DNA from 2 places in the Geodermatophilus sp. SYSU D00879 genome. Region 2 is predicted to be linked to the other one. Evidence: predicted binding sites of a transcription regulator. Region 2 holds the regulator's gene; the other holds the start of a gene.
What was found. The regulator LexA, encoded in region 2, represses DNA repair genes until DNA is damaged. The targets are predictions, from matches to a motif close to TCGAACANNTGTTCGA.
Positions count from the first base shown of each region.

Region 1: dinB (DNA polymerase IV) is a predicted target of LexA. The motif match lies at 2,411-2,426, and genes of this name have one in related genera.

Region 1 covers NZ_JBJGZF010000003.1:84,674-96,543, reverse strand. Annotated here, with positions in the region: gene ACI79B_RS06115 (transglutaminase family protein) at 1-8, shown strand, start outside; gene ACI79B_RS06110 (cupin domain-containing protein) at 34-405, opposite strand; gene ACI79B_RS06105 (DUF3040 domain-containing protein) at 625-1,053, opposite strand; gene dinB (DNA polymerase IV) at 1,189-2,361, opposite strand; gene ACI79B_RS06095 (BatC protein) at 2,592-2,915, shown strand; gene ACI79B_RS06090 (cupin domain-containing protein) at 3,203-4,327, shown strand; gene ACI79B_RS06085 (sucrase ferredoxin) at 4,347-5,273, shown strand; gene ACI79B_RS06080 (alkaline phosphatase family protein) at 5,278-6,450, opposite strand; gene ACI79B_RS06075 (methyltransferase domain-containing protein) at 6,447-7,562, opposite strand; gene ACI79B_RS06070 (VOC family protein) at 7,526-7,867, shown strand; gene ACI79B_RS06065 (DNA polymerase III subunit alpha) at 7,749-11,513, opposite strand; gene ACI79B_RS06060 (SAV_6107 family HEPN domain-containing protein) at 11,510-11,870, opposite strand, start outside.
Region 2 covers NZ_JBJGZF010000010.1:1,229-13,098, reverse strand. Annotated here, with positions in the region: gene ACI79B_RS13990 (vitamin B12-dependent ribonucleotide reductase) at 1-1,866, opposite strand, end outside; gene nrdR (transcriptional regulator NrdR) at 2,003-2,548, opposite strand; gene ACI79B_RS13980 (hypothetical protein) at 3,060-3,635, opposite strand; gene ACI79B_RS13975 (LysM peptidoglycan-binding domain-containing protein) at 3,754-4,389, opposite strand; gene lexA (transcriptional repressor LexA) at 4,625-5,404, shown strand; gene ACI79B_RS13965 (hypothetical protein) at 5,433-6,503, opposite strand; gene ACI79B_RS13960 (phosphatase PAP2 family protein) at 6,475-7,221, opposite strand; gene hflX (GTPase HflX) at 7,336-8,799, opposite strand; gene ACI79B_RS13950 (hypothetical protein) at 8,952-9,155, shown strand; gene dapF (diaminopimelate epimerase) at 9,152-10,042, opposite strand; gene miaA (tRNA (adenosine(37)-N6)-dimethylallyltransferase MiaA) at 10,039-10,956, opposite strand; gene ACI79B_RS13935 (hypothetical protein) at 10,953-11,657, opposite strand; partial or broken gene ACI79B_RS13930 (DUF349 domain-containing protein) at 11,698-11,870, shown strand, end outside.

The DNA of each region.
Region 1 (11,870 bases), on a different contig from region 2:
CCGCCTGAGCGGGGCCCCGCCGGGCCGGCGGGCCTACGTCCGGGTCGCCCAGACCGAGGCGCCGTGCCAGTCGATGGCCACGACCGGCTCGTCGCCCACGACCCAGGCGTCGTGCCCGGGCGGCAGCGACGTGACCTCACCGGGACCGGACTCGATCTCGGTGCCGTCGGCCATCACGACGTGGATGCGGCCGGAGACCTGGTACTGCTGGTGCGGGGCCTGGCACAGGTCGGTGCCGGCCACCGGCCGGACGTGCTCGGACCACCGCCAGCCGGGCTGGACGGTGATCCGGCCGACCTCGGCGCCGCCGGCCAGGTGCAGCAGCTCCAGCCGCCAGTTCTCGCCCTGCCGGACCTCGTCGGGGCGGTCGAAGGACAGGTGCTCCAGGGGCTGCGTCTGCGTCATCGGGACTCCCCCTCCCGATCGGCTCGTCGGGCGGCCCCCATCGTCCTCGTCCCCCCGCCGGCGGGTCGACCCCCTCGGCCACCGGGAACGGCGAAGCCCCGGAGAACGGCGACACCCCCGGGGAACGGCGACACCCCCCGGGGAACGGCGACACCCCCCGGGGAACGGCGACGGCCGCCGTCCCGGGTGGGACGGCGGCCGTCGGCGGGGTCTCGCGGGCTACTGGTCGTAGCGGCGGCGGAAGCGCTCCTCGAGCCGGTTCTTCAGCGGCTGCTTGCGGGGCCGCCCGCCCCGGCCGCGGCCGCCCTGCGCGCCGCGGGCACCGGCCGGGCCGGTCTCGACGGCGCCGGTGGCCGAGCGGTAGTTGAGGACGCCGAGCGCGGCACCGCCGAACATCACGAGGAACCCGAGGACGCCCAGCGGCACGGACGGGACGACGGCGCCACCGACGAGGACGGCCAGACCCACCACGACCAGCAGCGCACCGAGCTGGAGCTTTCGCCGGGCCCTCAGCCGGCGGTCGCCGGTGCGGACGGAGGAGGCGAACTTGGGATCGTCGTCGACGAGGGCGCGCTCGATCTGCTCCAGCAGTCGCTGCTCGTGCTCGGAGAGCGGCACCGAGACCTCCAGGTGGGCGGAGCCAGACACCACCGGGCCCGTACCCGGTGGTGACACCGAGGATACGAGCCGTCGGCGGGGTGCGAAAGGCGAGTGCGCGGCGACCCGCCGCACGGCCGTGGTGACCACCCTCACGGGGGGTCCCGGGCGGTCCCGGGGCCCGTCTCAGCGCACCCGGCGGTCGCGGTCGCGGTGCAGCAGCGTGGCCGGCCGCACCGCGCCGGCGCCGAACCGGCGGGCCGCCCGGTCGGCGGCGAGCTCGGCGTCGCGCCGGCCGTGCTCGCGGGCGCCGAGCTCGAGCTGCCGGGGCGCCTGACCGGCCGGGACCAGCCGCTCGGCCCGCACGCCGACCAGCCGGATCCGCGCCCGGTCCAGCCCGAGCGCGTCGAACAGGGCCCGCGCGGTCTCGTACACGTCCTGCCCGACGTCGGTGGGGACGCCGAGGGTGCGGCTGCGGGTGATGGTGGTGAAGTCGGCGAAGCGGACCTTGATGCTCACCGTGCGGGTCAGCCAGCCGCCCGCGCGCAGCCGGGCCGCCGTCCGCTCGGCCAGCCGCAGCAGCTCCCGGTGGATCACGGCGGGGTCGTCGACGTCGGTGGGGAAGGTCTCCTCGTGCCCGGTCGAGCGCTCCGGCTCGTCGGGCACCACCCGGCGGGGGTCGCGGCCCCAGGCCAGCTCGTGCAGGTGGGCGCCGGCGGCGGGGCCGAGCGCCCGCTGCAGGGTGCGCGCCGAGACGTGCGCGAGGTCGCCGACGGTGCGCAGCCCCAGCCGCAGCAGCACCTGCTCGGTCTTCGCACCCACGCCCCACAGCGCGCCGACCGGCAGCGGGTGCAGGAAGTCGATGACCTCGGCCGGGCGGACGACGAGCAGCCCGTCGGGCTTGGCGCGGGTGGAGGCGAGCTTGGCCACGAACTTGGTGCCGGCCACGCCGACGGAGCAGGTGATGCCCTGCTCGTCGAAGACGCGGGCGCGCAGGTACTCCCCGATCTCGGCGGCGCCGCCCAGCCGGCGCCCGGCCCCGCCCACGTCGAGGAATGCCTCGTCCAGGCTCAGCGGCTCCACCAGCGGGGTCACCGACCGGAACAGCGCCATGACCGCCCGGGACACCTCGGCGTAGAGGGCCATGTCCCCCGGCAGCACGGTCGCCGTCGGGCACAGCCGCAGCGCCCGCGCGGTCGGCATGGCGGCGTGCACGCCGTACGCGCGGGCCTCGTAGGTGGCCGAGGTGACCACCCCGCGGTTGCCCGCGCCGCCGACGATCACCGGCGTGCCGGCGAGCTCGGGGCGCCGGCGCACCTCGACGCTGGCGAAGAACGCGTCCATGTCGACGTGCAGCACCGTGCACCCCTCGGCACGCCCGCCCGACGACCGCACGCGACCTCCCCGCTCGAACACCTGTTCGGAGACTAGCGGCCCTCCCCAGGGGACGGCGCGCCGTCCCCGGCGTGTCCCGGCGCACGGGGAACTCGCTGGTCGGCGCATGTGTGACCGGCGCACGGGCGAGGTAGGTGGGACACGACCGACCGTCGTCCGGCGGACGGTCCCGACCCGGATCCCGGAGGAGCCCGATGGCGCTCGACGACGACGACATGACCAGCACGGAGGGTCCGGCCGACAGCGGTGCCGGCGAGGGCACGCCCGGCCAGCACGACGGCGGCGCGGACGGCGGCGCCGACAGCGGCGCGGGCCACGGCCCGGCCGACGGCGGCGCGGCCGGCGGCGGTGCCGACGGTGGCGCGGACGGTGGCGCCGACGGTGGCGCCGACGGCGGTGCTGACGGCGGCGCGGACGGCGGCGCCGGTCACGGCCCGGCCGACGGCGGCGCGGCCGGCGGTGGCTCGGACGGCGGTGCCGACGGCGGCGCCGACGGTGGCGCGGACGGTTCGGCCTGAGCCAGGACCCGGCCGTCGCAGGGCCGGGCGGGGCTGACACCCGCCCGGCCCTGCGCCGGTGCACGCACCTCGACCCCGCGGTCTTCGCCGAGCGGTACTGGTCCCGCCGCCCGCTGCTCGCCCGCGCCGAGGACACCGGGGAGTCGTTCACCGACCTGCTGACGCTGACCGACGTCGACGAGCTGCTGTCGCGGCGCGGCCTGCGCACGCCGTTCCTGCGCATCGCCAAGGACGGCGCCGTCGTCGACCCGAAGCGCTTCACCACCTCCGGTGGCGCCGGCGCCGAGGTGGCCGACCAGGTCTCCTCCGACGCCGTGCTGCGGCTGTTCGCCGACGGCAGCACCGTCGTCCTGCAGGGCCTGCACCGGCTCTGGCCGCCGCTGGTCGAGTTCGCCGACCAGCTCGCCGCCGACCTGGGGCACCCGACGCAGGTCAACGCCTACGTCACGCCGCCGTCCTCGCGCGGGTTCAGCCCGCACTACGACGTCCACGACGTCTTCGTGCTGCAGGTCGCCGGCGAGAAGCACTGGACCATCCACGAGCCGGTGCTCGAGGAGCCGCTGCGCACCCAGCCGTGGAACGACCGGGCCGCCGCGGTGGCCGCCGCCGCGGAGCACGAGCCGGTGGTCGACGCCGTGCTGCGCCCGGGCGACGCCCTCTACCTGCCGCGCGGTTACCTGCACTCGGCGGTGGCGCTCGGGCAGACCAGCGCGCACCTGACCATCGGCGTGCACTCGGTGACCCGCTGGGCCGCGGCCGAGTCCGCGCTGGACCTGGTGCGGGTGCTGGCCGCCGAGGACCGGGAGCTGCGCCGCGCCCTGCCGCTGGGCCTGGACCTGTCCGACCCGGCGTCGGTCCGCGACGACGTCGCCACGGTCGTGACCGCGCTGCAGGAGTGGCTGGGCCGGGTGGACCCGGGCGAGGTCGCCGAGCGGCTGCGCTCGCGGACCTGGTCGCAGGTGCGCCCCGAGCCGGTGGCGCCGTTGGCGCAGGCCACCGCGGCCGCGGCGCTCACCCCGGACACCGTGCTGCGGCTGCGCCGCCGGCTGCGCTGCGCGCTGCGGGACGCCCCGGCCACCGCCGAGGGCGAGCGGGTGGCGCTGCTGGCCGGCCGCCGCCGGCTGGAGTTCCCCGCCTCGACCCGCGCCGCGCTGGAGGGGCTGCTGGCCGCCGGCGAGCTCAAGGTCGCCGACCTGGCCGGCCTCGACGCCGACGACCGGCTCGTCCTCGCCCGCCGGCTGGTCACCGAGTCGATCGCGCTGGTCGCCGACGCGGCGGTGCAGGGCGCGCACGGGGTCGACGGCGTCCCGGCCACCGCCCCCGAGCCGGGCCCGCACGGACCGGGCGCCCCGGCGCCCGGCGCCGGCGGGGACGATGGGGAGCGTGCCGACGCCCTCGGGACCGGGTCGTGACCCCGTCGCCTCCTCCCGGGTGACCGCCCCCGCCCGTGCCGGCCGGCTCGACGCCACCCGCTGCTCGGTCACGGCCCTGGTCCGGGGGGACTCCCCCGTGGCCACGTCCGGGCCGGCGCAGCGCTGGCTGCTCGTCGAGCAGCCGGGCCCCTGGGGCCGCGACGCGCTGACCGGCTCCCGCATCGACCCGGCGGTGACCGCCCGGCTGGCCGCGCGCGCCCGCGCCGAGGGCGTGCGGGTGCTGCTGGTCCGCCGGCCCGGCGGCCGGGCCGCGGACTCCGGGCGCCGCTGGGCCTACGCCGACGGCCGCCCGGGCCGCGAGGGCCTGTGGTGGTCGACCCGCGCCGACGACGCCGACCTGGTCGAGGCGCCCTGGGACGGCTCGGTCGGCGAGCGCGCCGACCGGCCGGCGTACCTGGTGTGCACGCACGGGCAGCACGACGCCTGCTGTGCGCTGCGCGGCCGGCCGCTGGCCGCGGCGATGCCCGCGCCCGCCGACGTCTGGGAGTGCAGCCACCTCGGCGGCTGCCGGTTCGCCTCCAACGTGCTGGTGCTGCCGCACGGCTTCGCCTACGGGCAGGTGCCCGGCGACGGCGCCGACCTGGTCGCCGCGCACGCGCGCGGCGAGGTGGCCCTGCCGTGGCTGCGCGGGCGGGCCGGGCTGCCGCTGCCGGCGCAGGCCGCCCAGCAGGCCGCGCGGGAGCGGCTCGGGCTGCTCGGCGTCGACGACCTGCCGGTGCGCGGCTCCCGGCGGCTGGCCGCCACCGCGGCGGAGGACGCCGACGGCGTCGAGCGGTTCGAGGTGGTGCTCGGCGGCGCGGACGGCGACGTCGTGGTGCGGGTGGAGAGCCGGCCCGCGGCCGAGGCGGCGCAGCTGACCTGCCGGGCGGTGCACGCGGCACACCCGCGCACGTGGACGGCGCTGTCGGTGTCCCCGGTCCGCTGAGCCGCTAGGCGAGCGCGCGACCCCGGGCGAGCAGCAGCGGGATCGCGACCTCGGCGTCGGTGAGCGACCCGTGGTAGGCGGCCAGCCGGCTCGGCCCCGGCTCGGTGGCCGAGGCGGTGACCGCCCAGGGGCCGCGGGCGAGCGCGACGACGTCGCCGATGCGGGCGGCCATCCCCTCGCCGACGGCACCGAACACCCCGCTGGCGACCGCCTCCTCCCGCCCGGCCACCCAGGCCCGGTCGCCGAGCACCCCGCGCCAGGCGTCGAGGACGTCGGCGGCGGCGCCCGGGACGGTGTGCACGTAGCGGGCGCGGGGCTCGCCGGCCAGCAGCGCGACGCCGTCGAGCAGGGCGGGCTCGTCGTCGACGTCGACACGGGTGCCGGCGGGGACGTCGAGCATGCCGTGGTCGGCGGTGACCAGCAGGACGGCGTCGTCGGGCAGGCCGGCGACCACCTGCTCGACCACCCGGTCGACCAGCGTCAGCTGCACCCGCCAGCTGTCGGAGTCGACCCCGCGCACGTGGCCGGTGAGGTCGAGCTCGGGGGTGTAGCCGTAGACCAGCCCGGTGGGGGTGGCGGCCAGCGACTGCAGCAGCACCGCGGCCAGGTCGCCGGCGCTGACCGTTCCCGCGTAGGCCGCGCCCCGGTACACGGCGGTGGTGAGGCCGGAGCCCGCGTAGGCGTAGGGGGCGACCGCGGTGACCGGCAGGCCGGCGGCCGCGGCCTGCTCGAAGACCGTCGGGCGGGGCTGCCAGTCGCGGGGGTCGGGGTCGTCGCCCCACTGGACGTGGTTGAGCAGCCGGTCCTCGCCGGGGACGGCGGTGACGAAGCCGAGGACGCCGTGCCCGCCCGGGGGGACGCCGGTGCCGAGCGTGGCCAGGCTGACCGGGGTGGTGCTCGGGCACGGGGCGGCGAGGTCGCCGGCGGGCGGGGCCAGGGCGGCGAGGGCCGGGGCGAGCTGCGCGTGCGCGCGCAGCAGGTGCGCGCCGAGGCCGTCGACGAGCAGGACCGCGACCCGGCGGGCGCCGGCCAGCGCGGCGGTGAGGCCGAGCGGGTCGGCGGGCAGGCCGCCGCGGTCGACGCCGACCCCCAGGGCGGCGGCCGCGCCGGGCAGGACGTCGGCGAGGCTGGCCGCGCCGTAGGCGGGGCGGACGAGGTCCGGGGGCAGCGCCGTCACGGGCGGCGGGCCAGGACGTGCAGGCCGGCGGCGACGTCGCGGTAGGGCGAGGTGCCGGCGAGCGCGAGCTCGAGGCGGCGGACGGCCTCGGGGTCGGCGCCGGAGCTCGCGTCGAGCAGGTCGGCGACGACGGCGACGCCGCGCCACTCCTCCGGCTCGAGCCCGGCGTTCCGCAGCAGCGCGAGCAGGTCCTCGGAGCCGAACCGGCGGCGGGCGGGGCGGGTGCGGCCGGGCGCGGGGTCGCGGTCCTCGAGCAGGGCCAGCGCCTCCTTGGGGTGGCCGCCCAGCGCGCGGGCGAGGACGGCGCCGGCCCGGTTGGCGGTCGCCACGCTCACGTGGCCGCCGGGGCGCAGCGCGCGGGTGATCTCGCCGAGGGTGGTGGCGGGGTCGTCGACCACCTCGAGCACCGCGTGGCACAGCGCGAGGTCGTAGCCGCCGTCGGGACCGTCACTGCCCAGCGGCAGCTCGTGCAGCAGGTCGCCGTCGCCCTGCAGGCCGCGGACCCGGTCGCCGACCCCGGCGGTCTGCGCCCGGCGCCCGAGGGTGGCCAGGGCGTCGGCGCTCGGGTCGACGACGGTGACCTCGTGGCCGCGGCGGGCCAGCGGGACGGCGAAGACGCCGCTGCCGCCGCCGACGTCGAGGACCCGCAGCGGGGTCCCCGCGCCGGCCAGCGGGTCGAGCGCGGCCCAGACCGCGGCGGTCCGGACGGGCAGCTGCTCGCCGGTGGACGGTGCGGGGGCGGTCACCCGTCCGACCCTAGTGGCGGGGCGGCGCCGGTTCCCCGTCCAGGCGGAGACGGAGTCGGCGGCCCGCTCGAGATCGGCGATGACGATCTTGTGCATGGTGGACATCGCCTCGACCGCCCGCCGCCGGCCGGGGTCGGGGTCGGCCTGCAGCTCCGGCAGCCGGACGGGCACGACCTGCCAGGAGACGCCGAAGCGGTCCTCGAGCCAGCCGCAGGGGGCCTCCTCGCCGCCGTCGGTGAGCCGGTCCCAGAAGTGGTCGACCTCGGCCTGGTCGGCGCACAGGACCTGGCGCCGGCTCCCGGCGCACCGATGAGCCGCGGGCGCCGGCGGTGTCCGTCCTCCCGGGCGCCGGCGTCCCGGCCGCATCGCGGAGGACGGCCGTGCCGAAGCAGATCCCGCGCCTGTGCTTCGACACCGAGGCCGGGGAGGCCGCGCGCTTCTCCACCTCGATCCGGCCGGACGCCGAGGTCCTCGGCACCGTCCGCTGCGGCGCCGAGGACCCCGGGCGGGAGGGCCAGGTCCTCACCGTCAGCTGGATGGCGGGGTCGGGCGTCAGTGGCCCGAGCTGCCCGGGCTGGAGTGCCAGAGCTTGCGCGGAGCGGCCGCTGCCGCGCTCCGTTGTGCCGCGGCGCGGCGGGCGGCGGTCGCGGCGTCGTCCCCGGCGGGCTTGACGTCCGCGTACGGCGACATCCGGAAGCCGGTCGGGTGCACGAGCACCGGCTTGACCACCACCGGCCGCGAGCCGTGCGAGGCCGCAGCTCCGGCGATGGCCTGGTCGGTGTACTCCCCCGGCGCCGCCATGTGCTCGGCCACCGCGGCCAGGCCGCCGGTCTCCCAGGCCTCGTAGAGCGCGGGCAGCTCCCAGGCGCCGGTGGCCCGGATCGACACCCCGCGCGGGCCGGTGCGCCGCAGCACCCCGCGGATCACCAGCAGCCAGGAGTGGAACACCGTCGCCGCGTAGGGGCCCTGCACGTCCTCGAAGAAGGTCGAGTCGGTGCAGCCGGTGGCGTCGTCGAGGGTCACGAACACCACCCGGCGGCCCGACCGGATCGGCGGGGTCTGGGTGGCCACCTTGACCCCGGCCACCAGCACCTCGGCGTGGCTGCGGGCGCCGAGCAGCTCCCCCGCCGGCACCGCGCCGATCGCCGAGAGGAACGGCCGGTAGAAGTCGACGACGTGCCGGCTGGCGTCCAGCCCGAGCACCTCCAGCTCGGCGCGCACCAGCTCGGCGTCGGTGAACTCCGGCAGCCCGGACCCCCCGGCCCACCCCGGGCCGGTCTCCTCGGGACCGCCGCCGTCCTCCTCGGCGTCCAGCCCGAGCAGGTCCAGGCTGAGCTGCCCCACCGCCCCGGCCCTCGCCCCGCTGCGGCTCCACCGGTCCAGCTCGCTGATCTGCAGCAGCAGGTCGCGGCGGGTCACCGACCGGCGGGAGCGGGTGGGCCGGCCGGCCTCGCGGTCGCGGACGCCGAACCCGTAGAGCGAGTCGAACCCGCCGGCGAGCACCAGCCGCTCGACCACCGGCCGGGACACCGCGGCCCGCGACCAGAAGTCGGTCAGCGACCGGTAGGGCTGCCCGGCGACGATCCGCTCCACCTCGTCCTCGCCGATGCCCTTGACGTCGGTGAGCGACAGCCGGATCCCGTAGGCCGACGGGTCGGGCATCGCCGCGGGCATCCACTCCGGCCGCCGCCAGTCCTCCCGCCGGTCCTCCGGCGCCAGCCGCTCCACCCGGTAGGTGCCGGTCGAGGCGTTGACGTCCAGGCCCAGCACCCGGATCCCGAAGTTGCGGGCGTCGTCGAGGATCAGCCGCTTCGGGTACATGCCGGGGTCGTGGGTGAGCACCCCGGCGAGGAAGGCCGCCGGGTGGTGGGTCTTCAGCCACGCCGACTGGTAGGTGGGCAGCGCGAACGCGGCCGCGTGCGCCTTGCAGAACCCGAACGAGCCGAAGGCGACGAGCACCTCCCACACCCTCTCGACGACGTCGACCGGGTAGCGCCGCAGCGCCTCGGGCACGAACCAGGCCCGCACCTCCGGGTGCAGCTCCCCGTCCCCGAGCGCCCGGCGCGCCTCGTCGGCCTGGGCGAGGTCGCAGCCGGTCATCTGCGCCACGATCTGCAGCACCTGCTCGTGGAAGACGACGACGCCGGCGGTCTCCCGCAGGAACGGCGCGAGGTCCTCGTGCGGGTAGACCGGGTCCCGCCAGCCGTTCCGGGCCAGCAGGAACGGCGTCACCATGTCGCTCTTCACCGGCCCGGGCCGGAACAGCGAGATGTCGATGACGATGTCCTCGAACGTCTCCGGCCCGAACTTGCCGACCAGCTCGCGCTGCCCCGGCGACTCGATCTGGAACATGCCGAGGGTCCGGGTGCTGCGGATGAGCTCGAAGGTCGTGGGGTCGTCGCGCGGGACGGCGTCGATGTCGACGGCGGTGTCGTCGACCCGGGCCACCTCGTCCAGGGCGTGCGCGATCGCCGACTGCATCCGGATGCCGAGCAGGTCGAGCTTGAGCAGCCCGAGCTCCTCGACGTCGTCCTTGTCGAACTGGCTCATCGGGTAGCCGAGGTAGCTGCTCTCCACCGGCGTGCGGTCGAGCAGCGTGGCGTCGGACAGCAGCACGCCGCACGGGTGCAGCGCGATGTGCCGGGGCAGGCCGTCGAGCCGGGCGACCAGGTCGAACAGCAGGTCGAGGTCGCCGGTGCCGCCGCCGCGCCGGGAGCCCATCCGGCTGGCCCGCAGCTCCGGCAGGTCGCGCAGCGCGGCGTGCACCTGGTTGGCCCGGACGTGCGGGAAGGCCTTGGCCACGGCGTCGATCTCGGCCGGCGGCAGGCCGAGCGCGGCGCCGACGTCGCGGATGGCGTGCCGCACCCGGTAGGTGTCCATCATCGAGATGCAGCTGACCCGGTGGGCGCCGAAGCGGTCGAGAACCGCGTCGTAGACCTCCATCCGCCGGGCGGACTCGACGTCGATGTCGATGTCGGGCAGCTGGTGGCGCAGCGGGGAGAGGAACCGCTCCATCAGCAGGCCGTAGCGGATCGGGTCGACGTCGGAGATGCCGAGCAGGTAGGTGACCAGGCTGCCCGCGCCCGACCCGCGCGCGGCCGCCCGGACCCGCAGGCCCCTGATGAGGTCGACGACGTCGGCGACGGTGAGGAAGTAGGACGGGTAGCCGAGGGAGTCGATGACGGCGAGCTCCTCCTCGAGCCGCCGGGTCACCCGCGCCGTGCGGGCCATCCCGCGCCGGCCGAGCCCGGCCTCGCAGCGGGCGCGCAGCACCTCGGAGGGGTCCATCCCCTGCTCGCCGGGCGCGGTGACGACGTCGAGCTCGGGATAGCGCACGGTGCCGATGCCCAGGTCCTCGCGGACGTCGACGGCGCACTGCTCGGCCAGCCGGGCGGTGCGCTCGGTCAGCCGCAGCGCGGCGTCGCGGTCGGGGCCGGCGAGGTCCGCGGCGACCTCGGCCATCTCCTTGCCCGACTTGAGGTGGCCCTCGGCGGTGCGCCGGTCGACGTGCCGCGTGTCGAGGGCGACCAGCCGGCGGGAGGCGTCGAGGACGTCGGCGGTGGGCGCGTCGAGGGCGTCGACGTATCGGACGGCGTTGGTGAGCACCGCCGGCACGCCCTCCTCCTCGGCGAAGCGCAGCAGCCGCTGGGCGCGGGAGCGGTCGCCCCGGCCGCGGTGGTGCACCACCTCCAGCACCAGCGAGCCCGGGCCGAACACCGACCGCCAGGCGTCCAGCCGCACGGAGGCGACGTCGGCCCGCCCGGCCGCGAGCGCCCGGCCCACCGGCGAGTCCGGCCCCAGCACCGCGACCAGCCCGGGCGCGTGCTCGGCGGCCAGCGCGAGCGAGGCCACCGGCTCGCCGCGGGTGCCGCGCAGGTGCGTGGCGCTGGTCAGCCGGCACAGCGAGCGCCAGCCGGCGCCGTCGCGGGCGAGGAAGGTGACCCGCGGCAGCCGCGGGTCGACGGCGGCGCCGCCCCGCACGGGGTTGCGCCGCGCCGGCGCCGGCCGCGCGGGGGCGCGCCCGGTGCGGCGCAGGGAGAACTCGTCCTCGCCCAGCACGTGCGCCCGCGCCGGCGGCACGGTGGTGTCCACCGCCGGCGCGACCGCGAGGTCGACGCCGAACACCGGCCGCAGCCCGGCCGACCGGCAGGCCAGCGCGAACTTGACCGCGCCGTAGAGACCGTCGCGGTCGGTCAGCGCGAGCGCCGTCATGCCGTGCTCGGCGGCGCGCGCGACCAGGTCGGCCGGGTGGTTGGCCCCGTACCGCAGGGAGTAGCCGGAGGCGACGTGCAGGTGGACGAAGGGGTCCCCGCTCACCGCCCGCGGGCGGGACGGTGGGCGGTGCCGCCGACCACGCGCGGCCGGGGCGCCGGCTCGGGCGTGGTGGCCAGCAGCTCCTCGACCACGGCGAGGAAGGTCCCGGCGTCGCGGACCAGGTCGTCGGCCTCGCGCTCGGTGACCGCGCGGGACAGCCCGGCCTCGGCCGCGGCGCGCTTGGCGGCGCCGGCGGCGAAGAAGGTGGCCCACTCCCCCAGCTCGGGGGCGACCTGCTCGAGCAGCACCCAGGCGCTGCGCGGCCGGCGGCGGCCGCTCTCCGGCCGGGTGCGGGCGGCCAGCACGCCCGCGGCGGCCCGCAGCGCCGCCAGGTGCGCGGTGGCGTAGCGGCGGCACGCG
Region 2 (11,870 bases):
GGCGTCGACGACGTGGCCGTGCTCGGCGATGAACTCGACGATCGCCTCGACCTGCTCGTCCTGGTAGCCGAGGCTCTTCAGCGCCCGCGGGACCGTCTGGTTGACGATCTGCATGGACCCGCCGCCGACCAGCTTCTTGTACTTGACCAGCGAGAAGTCCGGCTCGATGCCGGTCGTGTCGCAGTCCATCATGAAGCCGATGGTCCCGGTGGGGGCGAGGACCGAGGCCTGCGCGTTGCGCCAGCCGTTCTCCGCGCCGATCTCCAGGCACTCCTGCCACTGGGCGGTGGCGGCCCGCAGCACGTCGGCGTCGTCGGCGCCGACCGGGCGGATGGCGTCGTTGGCCGCGGCGTGCTTGCGCATGACGCGGGCGTGCGCGTCGGCGTTGCGGGCGAAGCCGTCGTACGCGCCGACGATGCCGGCGAGCTCGGCCGAGCGGCGGTAGGCGGTGCCGGTCATCAGCGAGGTGATGGCCGCGGCCAGGGTCTGGCCGCCCCGCGAGTCGTACGCGTGGCCGGTGGCCATCAGCAGCGCGCCGAGGTTGGCGTAGCCGATGCCCAGCTGCCGGTAGGCGCGGGTGGTCTCACCGATCGGCTCGGTCGGGAAGTCGGCGAAGCAGATCGAGATGTCCATCGCCGTGATGATCAGCTCGACGGCCTTGACGAAGGTCCTGGCGTCGAAGGTGCCGTCGTCCTTCAGGAACTTCATGAGGTTGAGCGACGCCAGGTTGCACGAGCTGTTGTCCAGGCTCATGTACTCCGAGCAGGGGTTGGACGCGTTGATCCGGCCCGTCTCGGGGTTGGTGTGCCAGTCGTTGATCGTGTCGTCGTACTGGATGCCGGGGTCGGCGCACTCCCACGCGGCCTGGGTGACCTTGCGGAACAGGTCCCGGGCGTCGACGTGCTCGATGACCGACCCGTCGAGGCGGGCGCGCAGGCCGAACTCGGTGCCGTCCTCCACCGCGCGCATGAACTCGTCGGAGACGCGGACCGAGTTGTTGGCGTTCTGGTACTGGACGCTGGTGATGTCCTTGCCGCCGAGGTCCATGTCGTACCCGGCGTCCCGCAGCGCGCGGATCTTGTCCTCCTCGCGCGCCTTGGTCTCGATGAACTCCTCGATGTCGGGGTGGTCGATGTCGAGGACGACCATCTTGGCCGCGCGGCGGGTGGCGCCACCGGACTTGATGGTCCCGGCGGAGGCGTCGGCGCCGCGCATGAAGCTGACCGGGCCGGAGGCGGTGCCCCCGGAGGACAGCAGCTCCTTGGACGAGCGGATGCGGGAGAGGTTCAGGCCGGCGCCGGAGCCGCCCTTGAAGATCAGCCCCTCCTCCCGGTACCAGTTGAGGATCGAGTCCATCGTGTCGTCGACGGCGAGGATGAAGCAGGCGCTGACCTGCTGCGGCGCGCTCGTGCCGACGTTGAACCAGACCGGGCTGTTGAAGCTGAATACCTGGTGCAGCAGCATCCAGGTCAGCTCGTGCTCGAAGACCTCGGCGTCGCCCTCGGTGGCGAAGTAGCCGTGCTCGCGGCCGGCCGCGCCGTAGGTGAGCACCACCCGGTCGATGAGCTGACGCAGGCTGCTCTCCCGCTGCGGGGTGCCGACGGCGCCGCGGAAGTACTTCGTGGTGACGATGTTGGTGGCGTTGATGCTCCACTCGGAGGGGAACTCGACGCCGCGCTGCTCGAAGTTGATCGAGCCGTCACGCCAGTTGGTCATGACGACGTCGCGACGCTCCCACGTCACCTCGTCGTACGGGTGGACGCCGGCGGTCGTGTAGACCCGCTTGACCTTCAGGCCCTTCCCCCTGGTCGGCGCCTTGGCGGCCCGGCGCGTACGGCTTGCCGGGCGGTCCTCGATCTCGGTCACGAGCTCTCCCTCGGTGAGTGGTGCGGGCGGCTGGGGAAGAGAGCCACCCTGTTCCTATCTGGTCCTGCTGACGGTTCCGGTGGTGCTGAGAGGGCCGGCGACGCTGCCGGCGCACGTCTGGTCGCGCGGGCGGCGGTCAGCCGTCGCGGGTGGTGGAGGGGCTGCGGGCGGAGCCCCGGCGGCGCGGCGCCGGCGGCTCGATCTGCAGCCCGGGCAGCGGCGGGGTGCCGCCGCGGTGGTGCCGGGCCCGCAGCTCGGTGATCTCCTTCTCGAAGTCCTCGACCGAGGTGAAGGCGCGGTAGACGCTGGCGAAGCGCAGGTAGGCGACCTCGTCGAGCTCGCGCAGCGGCTGCAGGATGGCCAGCCCCACCTCGTGGCTGGGGACCTCGGCCACCCCGCTGGCGCGGATGGCGTCCTCGACCTGCTGGGCCAGCTGCTGGAGCTGGTCCTCGTCGACCGGCCGGCCCTGGCAGGCGCGCCGCACGCCGGCGACGACCTTGGTCCGGTTGAACGGCTCGCTCACCCCGCTGCGCTTGATGACGGCGAGCACCGCCTCCTCGACGGTGGTGAACCGGCGACCACAGGCCGGGCACGAGCGGCGGCGACGGGTGGTGGCACCCTCGTCGGCCTCGCGCGAGTCGATCACCCGGCTGTCGGGGTTGTGGCAGAACGGGCAGCGCACTGCGGTTCACCTCCCTCCGCGGATGACCCGCGCGGACCGGGGACCCGGCTCGGGCGGCTGGTGCCGGCGGGCTCGTCCGGTCCTGGCGGACCCGCCCGTCTGCGTTGTCTGTGGACCCCTCTGGGGACATCCGGTGGACACCCCGTGGAGGTCCTGAGGACGGCCTGTGGAGGACTTCCATCGGTGCAACTACTAGATGTAGGGGGACAGTAGGCCGCGCTCCACTACATCTGCAAGACGAGAGCCCGCGTGTCTCTTCCGCCGAGACCCGGTCGTGACCCCGTGGTGACCAGGCGCGAGCAGGACTCCCTCCCGTCACACGACACGCCGGGCCCCGCGCGTGTCGGCGCGCGGGGAGGGACGTCCGGGTGTAACCGGCCACCGCGAGCCGGGGCACGCACGGACGCCCGGACGGCGCGCAGGCGCCTCTCCGGGACACCCGGCGGCACGCCGGCGGAGGTGACGGAGGACCGCCGGGGACCCGCCCCGGCGATGGGGTCAGGCGGTGGGGTCAGGCGGTGGGGCGGACGGCGGGGCGGCCACCGCGGGGGTGCGGCACCAGGTCGCCGAGGCGGATGGGGCGGGTCAGCATGTCCGACTCCTCCGCGACCGCACCGCCGGCCGGAGCCGGGCAGCTGACGACCGGCATCTCGGCGGTCGCCGCCCGGTGCCGGCCGGAGCCGGCGGGCGCGCGGTGCCGCCCGGCCGCGGCGGGGCGGACGGCGGGCTGCTCGGCGGTGACGTCCCCGCCGTGCCGGCGGGTGCCCCGCCAGGCGGCGTGGGCACCCGGGACGCCCGCGTGCCGGTCCACTGCCGGCAACCCGACGGTCCCCGCCGGGTCGGCGACCCCGTTCCCGGGGCCGGAGGCCAGCGTCAGGTGCCGCTCGGGCAGCCGCACGAGGGTGAGGTCCACCCAGCTGTCCGCTCCCGCGGCGTCGCGCAGCCGGACGCGGGCCTCACAGCCGCCGGTCGCGTCGTGGCGCCAGCCGAGCATGGCGCCCGGCATCCAGGCGCCGTCCACGAGGACCTCGACGTCCTGCGGGGACCGGAAGGTCACCGCTGCGGTGCTGTTCACGGCTGCTGACACGCTCCTGACCGTAAGTGTTCTGACGACTCCGGACCGTAAACGACGGCGCCTGCATGGTTGACGAACTCACCGGCGCGGTCTCGTCACATCTCCGCGGTGACGACGCCGGGCGGGACGCCTAGGGCACGCGGAGCACCTGGCCGGGGACGACGACCGCCCCCTCCAGGTCGTTGAGCGCCTCGATCGCGTCGACCACCGCGCGCACGTCCTGGTCGGCGCCGGCCACCTCCGCGGCGATCGACCACACCGTGTCCCCGCTCTCGACCACGACGCTGCTCTCGCCGGCCAGGCGCAGGCCGTCCTGGGGGGCGAGGAACTCCCGGCCGAGGGCGGCGCCGCCGACGCCGGTGGCGAGGACCAGCACGGCGACCAGGCGGCGCCCACGGCGGGTCAGCCGCACCGGCGCCGGGGCCGGCGCGCACCGCGCGCGGACGGCGGCCCGGGCGGGCTCCGAGCGCACCGGCCGACCGCTCGGGCGGGCCGGGTCGCGGCGGGTGCGCGGCCCCTCGGCGGCGGGCCCGGCGGCGCGCGTGGGCGCCGCGGCGGGGAGGTCGGGCACCGGCCGCAGGTGCCCCGTGACCCGGGGACCCGAGCCCGGCAGGGCGGCGCGCGGCGCCGGCCGGTCGGTGCGAGCCGGTGACGCGGAGCGGGCCGCACCGGCGGCCGCCGTCGCGCCCTCCCCGCGGAGCGGCGGCCGCCACGGGACCCGGACCGCCGCGTCGAACTCGAGCACTGCCTGCCGCACGCTGCCCATGACCGCTCCTCCTGATCGGGTCGACCGCATCGAACGCGTGTTCGATCGAACGTCTGATCGGATGTCTACCGCACGGGTCCGACGAGTGCGAGAGCGGCGCGGCGTGTCCTTCGAACACACGTTTGAACCTGCGGCGCCGGCGCGCTACGGTCCGTGCGGGCGCACCGCCCGCCGACCGGCCTGGGGCCGGGAGGGCGACGGACGGGCCGCGGGACGCGGCCGGCGAGGAGGAGACGTGGCGGGCACGAGCGGGACCGGCCAGGGCACCCGGGGCGGCGGCACGACGACCCGCCGTCCGGCCGCGGAGCGCGGCGCCGGCGCGGAGGGCGCGGGCGCCGTGCGCACCTTCCCCGACCGCGGCGAGGCCGGCGACGGCCTGACCCAGCGGCAGCGCCGGGTCCTCGAGGTCATCCGCGACTCGATCGAGCGGCGCGGCTACCCGCCCTCGGTGCGCGAGATCGGCGAGGCGGTCGGCCTGTCGTCGGCGTCGTCGGTCGCCCACCAGCTGTCGGTGCTGCAGAAGAAGGGCTGGCTGCGGCGCGACCCCAACCGGCCCCGCGCGCTCGACGTGCGGCTGCCCGGTGAGACCGCGGGCGACGCCGCCCCGGCCGCGCCCGCCGCGGCCGCCGACGGCTCGACCGCGCCCACCTACGTGCCGCTGGTCGGGCGGATCGCGGCCGGTGGCCCGGTGCTCGCCGAACAGGCCGTCGAGGACGTCTTCCCGCTCCCCCGCGAGCTCGTCGGCGAGGGCACGCTGTTCATGCTGCGCGTCGCCGGTGACTCGATGGTCGACGCGGCGATCTGCGACGGCGACTGGGTCGTCGTCCGCCAGCAGCCCACCGCCGAGAACGGCGAGATCGTCGCCGCGATGCTCGACGGCGAGGCCACGGTCAAGACCTACAAGCGCCGGGACGGGCACGTCTGGCTGCTGCCGCACAACCCGGCCTACGAGCCGATCCCCGGCGACGAGGCCACCATCCTTGGCCGCGTCGTCACGGTCCTGCGGCGGGTCTGAGCCGCAGGTCCCCCGCCGGCGCCGGAGCTCAGGCGCCGGCGGGCGGACCGCCGGACCGGCGGCGGCGCAGCCGTCCGCCGAGCCACACCAGCGCGGTCGCGACGACGGCCGCGGCCACCCCCGCGGTCACCGGCGACAGGCCCGCGGAGTCCCCGCCGAGCAGCGCCGACGGTGACGGGTCGACCGGGTCGGACCCCGCCGGCGCGGGCGGCGCGGACCCCACCGGGACCGGCACCGTGGTGACGTCCCCGGGCACGCCCTCGCCGGCCACCAGCAGCGCGCTCCCGTCCGCGGTGAACGACACCGCCTCCCCCTGAGGCGCCTCGGGCAGCGCGATCCGCACCGGCTCCCCGGCCAGCGCTCCCGGGACGTCGGCGCCGGTCAGCGGCCAGACGTAGGCGTCGGTGTAGGTGCGCAGCGCGATCCGGCTGCCGTCGCGGGCCACCGCCCCGCCGGTGACCATCAGCTGCCCCGCCCGGCCCACGGGACCGCCGGGCGTGCCGGTGAGCGTGAACGCCACCGTGCCGACGTCGGCCAGCGCGACCGTGCCGCCGTCGACCAGCGGCGCGGCCGGCCGGTAGACGTGGCTGGCCCCGAGCACCTCCTTGGTCACCACGTACGGCGTGCCGTCGGGGGCGAGCAGCAGCGCCTCGGCGTCGCGCGGGCCGTCGGGATAGGTCAGCCGGTACAGCGCCGTCCCGCCGTCGGGCCGCAGCGCGACGAGCGCGACCGTCGTCCGGACCGTGGTGTTGTCGCCGGTGTCGGCCAGCCACACCGTGCCGTCCGGGCCGACGCCGAGGTCCTCGGGGTCGTAGGGGTCCACCGGCGCGGTGGTCACGTCGACCACCTGGCAGGCGCCGTCGAGCACGTACACGGCGACCTGGTCGCCGCCGTCGACCATGGCGAGCACGCGGTCGCCGACGTCGACGAGGCCGGAGAGCTCGGCCAGCCGGGGATCGGTCACCTGGCAGCGGACCGAGGGGGCGGCCGGCTCCTCGGCGGCGGCCGGGGCCACCGGGAGGCCGAGCAGGACCGTCGTCAGCAGGACGGCCGGGACCCGCCGGGCGGCGCTACGCGGACGGGCGGCCGGCTCGGGCACTCGCCCAGCGTGACAGCACCAGCGCGTCGAGTGCGTGAACCACGCCCAGCAGCAGGAGGCCGACGGCCGCGCCCACCACCGCGTCGGTGACCCAGTGGAAGTCCAGCGAGACCATCGCGATCCCCGTGGCCACCGGCCCGACGACGGCCAGCCACCACAGCGTGCGCTGCACCCGGGGACCGAGCCCGTACTCGACCGCCTGCCAGCGCGCCACGCCCCACATGAGCACGGCGTTGGCCACGTGCCCGGAGGGGTAGCTGGCGCCGTCGCGGTGGAAGAACGAGCCGGGATAGGCGGGCGCGGTGCGGCCGGTACCGAATTTGAACGCGTAGACGACGACGGTGAGCAGGGCCAGCGCGGTGACCACCCGCAGCAGGGGCAGCAGCGTCCGTTCCCGCAGGCACAGCCAGCCGACCAGGGCGGCCAGCACGATGAGGATGGTGCCGCGGCCGCCGATCTGGGTGACCGCCCACACCGGCCAGTACGCCGGGGAGTCGCGCAGGTCCCAGGCGCTGACCACCTCGGAGACCTCGAGGTCCAGCCGCTCGAGCACCCCGCGGCTGAGCAGGTCGACGGTGACCCCGACGGTGACCGCGAACGCGAGGACCAGCAGCCACCACGGCGGGCGGCCGGCACCGACCACGGCGGGCGGCCGGGCGGCCCGCTCCGGGCGCCCGGCCGGCGCGCCGGAGGTGCGCCGCACCACGCCGCTGGTCACCGGGTCACGGTACCGGGCCGTGACCCGCCCGTGACCTCACGGGCCGGAACGGCGAGCCGCCCGGGCACCCGGCGCGGAGCCGGGCACCCGGGCGGTCCGGGGTGGAGGGGGCGGTCAGCCGACCGGGACGGCGAACCGCTCGAGCGCGGCGGCCAGGCCGCCGTCGACGCGGGCGGTCAGCCGGGTGCCGGCGGCCTCGTGCTCCTCGCTGAGCACCTCGCCGTCGCGGTGCACGCGCGCGACCAGGTCGCCGCGGTCGTAGGGCACGAGCACCTCGACCTCGACGTCCGGGTGCGGCAGCCGGGCGGCCACGACCTCGCGCAGCTGCTCGATGCCCTCGCCGGTGCGCGCGGAGACCCACACCGCACCGGGCAGCGCCCGGCGCAGGGTCAGCACGTCGTCCTCGGTCATGGCGTCGACCTTGTTGACGACGATCAGCTCGGGCACCGCCGCCGCGTCGATCTCCCGCAGCACCACGTGCACCGCGTCGATCTGGCCGAGCGGGTCGGGGTCGGAGCCGTCGACGACGTGCAGCAGCAGGTCTGCGCCGGCCACCTCCTCCAGCGTGGAGCGGAACGCGTCGACGAGCTGGTGCGGCAGGTGCCGCACGAAGCCGACGGTGTCGGTGAGCGTGTACTCGCGGCCGTCGGGCGACTGGGCCCGGCGCACCGTCGGGTCGAGGGTGGCGAACAGCGCGTTCTCCACCAGCACGCCCGCGCCGGTCAGCCGGTTGAGCAGGCTGGACTTGCCGGCGTTGGTGTAGCCGGCGATCGCCACGCCGGGGACGGCGTTGCGGTCGCGGCCCGAGCGCTGGGTGGCCCGGGCGGTCGCCATGCCGGCGATCTCGCGGCGCAGCTTGCTCACCCGCGACCGGATCCGCCGCCGGTCGGTCTCGATCTTCGTCTCACCGGGACCGCGGGTACCGATGCCGCCACCGCCGGCGACGCGGCCACCGGCCTGCCGGGACAGCGACTCACCCCAGCCGCGCAGCCGCGGCAGCATGTACTGCATCTGGGCGAGCTCGACCTGGGCCTTGCCCTCCCGGCTGGTGGCGTGCTGGGCGAAGATGTCGAGGATCAGCGCGGTCCGGTCGACCACCTTGACCTTGAGGATCTTCTCCAGCGCGTTGAGCTGGCCGGGGGTCAGCTCGCCGTCGCAGATCACGGTGTCCGCGCCGGTCGCGGCCACGATGTCGCGGATCTCGTTGGCCTTGCCCGAGCCCACGTAGGTGCCGGCGTCGGGCTTGTCCCGCCGCTGGCTCACGGCCTCGAGGACCTGGGAGCCCGCGGTCTCGGCGAGCGCGGCCAGCTCGGCCAGCGAGCGGTCGGCGTCGGCCTGGGTGCCCTCGGTCCACACACCGACGAGCACGACGCGCTCGAGGCGCAGCTGCCGGTACTCGACCTCGGTGACGTCGGCGAGCTCGGTGGACAGCCCGGCGACGCGGCGCAGTGCGCCACGGGCCTCGAGCGTGTAGGAGCCGGTCGTGTCGTCGTCCTCGTCCCACTGGCCGGCCGGCGCGGGACGGGTCTCGACGAGCGTGTCGTCGTCGAGCGGGGTGCTCTCGGGGGCGGTCGTCATCACGTCCAGCGTGACACGCGAGGCCACGCCGGTCACCTGGGTTGTCGTCTCTGCAGTCGTCATACGCCCCCTACAACACCGGAACGGGTCAGGTGCATCCCGCCGGGAGGCGGGTAGGGCGGGACGGACACCACAGTCGAGGAGGGACCCCCGTGAGCACCAGCAGCGACGCCGGCACCGACGACCCCGGCCGCGACCCGGCCGGCCTGACCCCGCCGCGCAACCCGTTCGGGGGCGCCGACCAGGACACCGGCCGCGGCGAGCCGCGCGGCACCGGCAACACCGGCCCGGCCGACAAGCCCGAGGCGCCCACCGACGAGCCCGAGACCCGCGCGGACACCCCGGACAACCCCTAGCCGGCGAGCCACTCCCGGGTCAGCTCCCCGGCGGCGACGACGACGGCGGGACCGCGCAGCACCGTCGTCTCCGGGGAGACGTCCACCGTGAGCCGGCCGCCGGGGACGTCGACCACGACGGTGCCGCGCACCGCGGGCCCGTCCGCGCCGGCCGCCAGCGCCGCGTACGCCGTGGCGCAGGCGCCGGTGCCGCAGGAGCGGGTCTCCCCCACGCCGCGCTCGTGCACCCGCAGCCGCACGTGCGCGTCGGCGCCCTCGGCCGGGCCGGCGAGCACCCGCACGAACTCGACGTTGACGCCCTCGGGGAACAGGCCCGGGTTGAAGCCGGGCTGGGCGGTGAGGTCCAGGGCGTCGAGGTCGGCGTCGGTCAGGCACACCAGGTGCGGGTTGCCCATCGACACCGCCTGCCCGGGGAACGCCTGCCCGCCGACGGTGGCCTCGCCGCGGCCGAACGGCCGGGCCGGGCCCATGTCGACCCAGTAGCCGCCGTCGGCGCCGGCCCCGACCCGCCGCGGGCCGCCCCGGGTGCCGACCAGCACGCCGTCGGCGCAGGCGGCGCGGTCGAGCAGGCCCTCGGTGACCAGCGCGTGCAGGAACAGGCGGATGCCGTTGCCGCACATCTCCGCGTGCGAGCCGTCGGCGTTGCGGTGGTCCATGAACCACTCGCAGGCCTCGAGCGCGTCGCCGAGGACGGCGGGCGCGTCGGGCACGTGCCGGCTGCGCACCACCCGCAGCACACCGTCGCCGCCGAGGCCCGCGCGGCGCTCGCAGAGCCGCTGCACGAGGGCGGCGTCGAGGCGGTCCTCGGGCCAGCGGTCCCCGTCGGGGTCGGGCAGGACGACGAAGTCGTTCTCGGTGCCGTGCCCGAGGAGGAACCGGTCGCTCACCGCCCGATCGTACGGCCGGCCAGCAGCGCCCCGACGGCGTCGGCGAGGTCGGGGCGGGCGGCGTCGAACCACGTCGTCGTCGTGTCCCGGCGGAACCAGGAGCGCTGCCGGCGGACGAAGCGGCGGGTGGTGCCGACCGTCCGCTCGCGCGCCTCGGCGGGCGTGAGCTCGCCGTCGAGCTGGGCGAGCACCTGCGCGTAGCCGAGCGCCCGGGAGGCGGTGGGCCCCTCGCGCAGGCCCTCGGCCACCAGCGCCTCGACCTCGGCGACGAACCCGGCGGCCCACATCCGATCCACCCGGGCGGCGACCCGCTCGTCGAGCTCGGCGGGCTCGCGGTCCAGGCCGACGACCACCGCCGGGTAGTGCGGCCGCGGCTCGGGCAGCGTCGCGCGGAACGGCCGGCCGGTGATCTCCACGACCTCCAGCGCGCGCACGATCCGCCGTCCGTTCGACGGCAGGACCGCGGCCGCCGCGGCGGGGTCGACCGCGGCCAGCCGGGCGTGCAGCGCGGCCGGGCCGGACTCCTCCAGCTCGGCCTGCAGCCGGGCCCGCACCGCGGGGTCGGTGCCGGGGATGTCCAGGTCGTCGAGGACGGCCCGCACGTACAGCCCCGACCCGCCGACCAGCAGCGGCAGCACCCCGCGCGCCCGCAGCCGGTCCACCTCGGCGCGCGCCAGCCGCGCGTACTCGGCCACCGACGCCGCCTGCCGCACGGACCAGACGTCGAGCAGGTGGTGCGGCACGCCCTGCCGCTCGGCGGGGTCCGGCTTGGCGGTGCCGATGTCCATGCCGCGGTAGAGCTGCATGGAGTCGGCGTTGACCACCTCCCCGCCGAGCCGCTGGGCGAGGGTCACCGCCAGCGCGGTCTTGCCGGTCGCCGTCGGCCCCACGACGGCGACGACGGGCGGCGTCACGGGACGGTCCCGGCGGCCGTCCAGGACGCCACGAGGTAGCCGACGCCGAAGGGGGCGTCGTCGAACCGCAGCTCGGCGGTGACGTCCCGGCCGGCCAGCAGCGCACCGGCCGCCCGCCAGGCCGGCACGCCGGCCGCCAGCAGGCGCTGCCCCTCGGCCGGGTCCAGCGCGGCGAGCGCGGCGGCGTCCCCGGCGGCCAGGGCCGCGGCGACGGCGGCGTCGAAGGGCGCGGCGGCCGGGTCGAGGTGGCCGGGCGCCTTCTCGCTGCGGCGCGCCGAGCCGTCGCCCATGACCAGCAGGCCGGCACCGGGCAGCTCCGCGACGACGGCGGCGAGGTCGCCGGGGCCGACGCCGACCCGCGGGCCGGTGTGCCCCGCACCGCGCAGCAGCCACGCGCCGACGGTCAGCGACAGCGGCAGCCGGCGGCCCCCCGGCCGCGCCTGCCCGTCCAGCGGCACCTCGACGTCCACGCCGAACCCGCGCAGGTCCCCGGCGTCGCCCGGGCCGTGCCGGCCCTCCGCGTCGGGGCCGACGACGACCACCGGTCCCGGCGCGGCCGCCACCAGCGCGGCGACGGCGTCGGTGCACGCGGCGCGCAGCGCGGCGGTGTCCGCGGCGGCCCGTCCGGCGACCTCGGGGAGCAGCAGCGGGGGGCACGGGCAGAAGGCGACCGGGACGGCTGCGGCGGGACTGCTGCTCACCGGAGCAGTCTCGCCGATGCGGCGTGGGACACTGCGGTGCGTGTCGAGCACGACGAACCCCGGAGACGGGTCGCAGCAGGTCCCCACGCCCGAGACGGCGGGTCCCGACGCGGTCACCCCGGAGGCCGGGACCCCCGCCGCGCCCACCCCCGACGAGGCGGCGCTGGCCGACCCGACGGCGGAGGCCGCTCCCGAGACCCCCGCCGCGGAGAC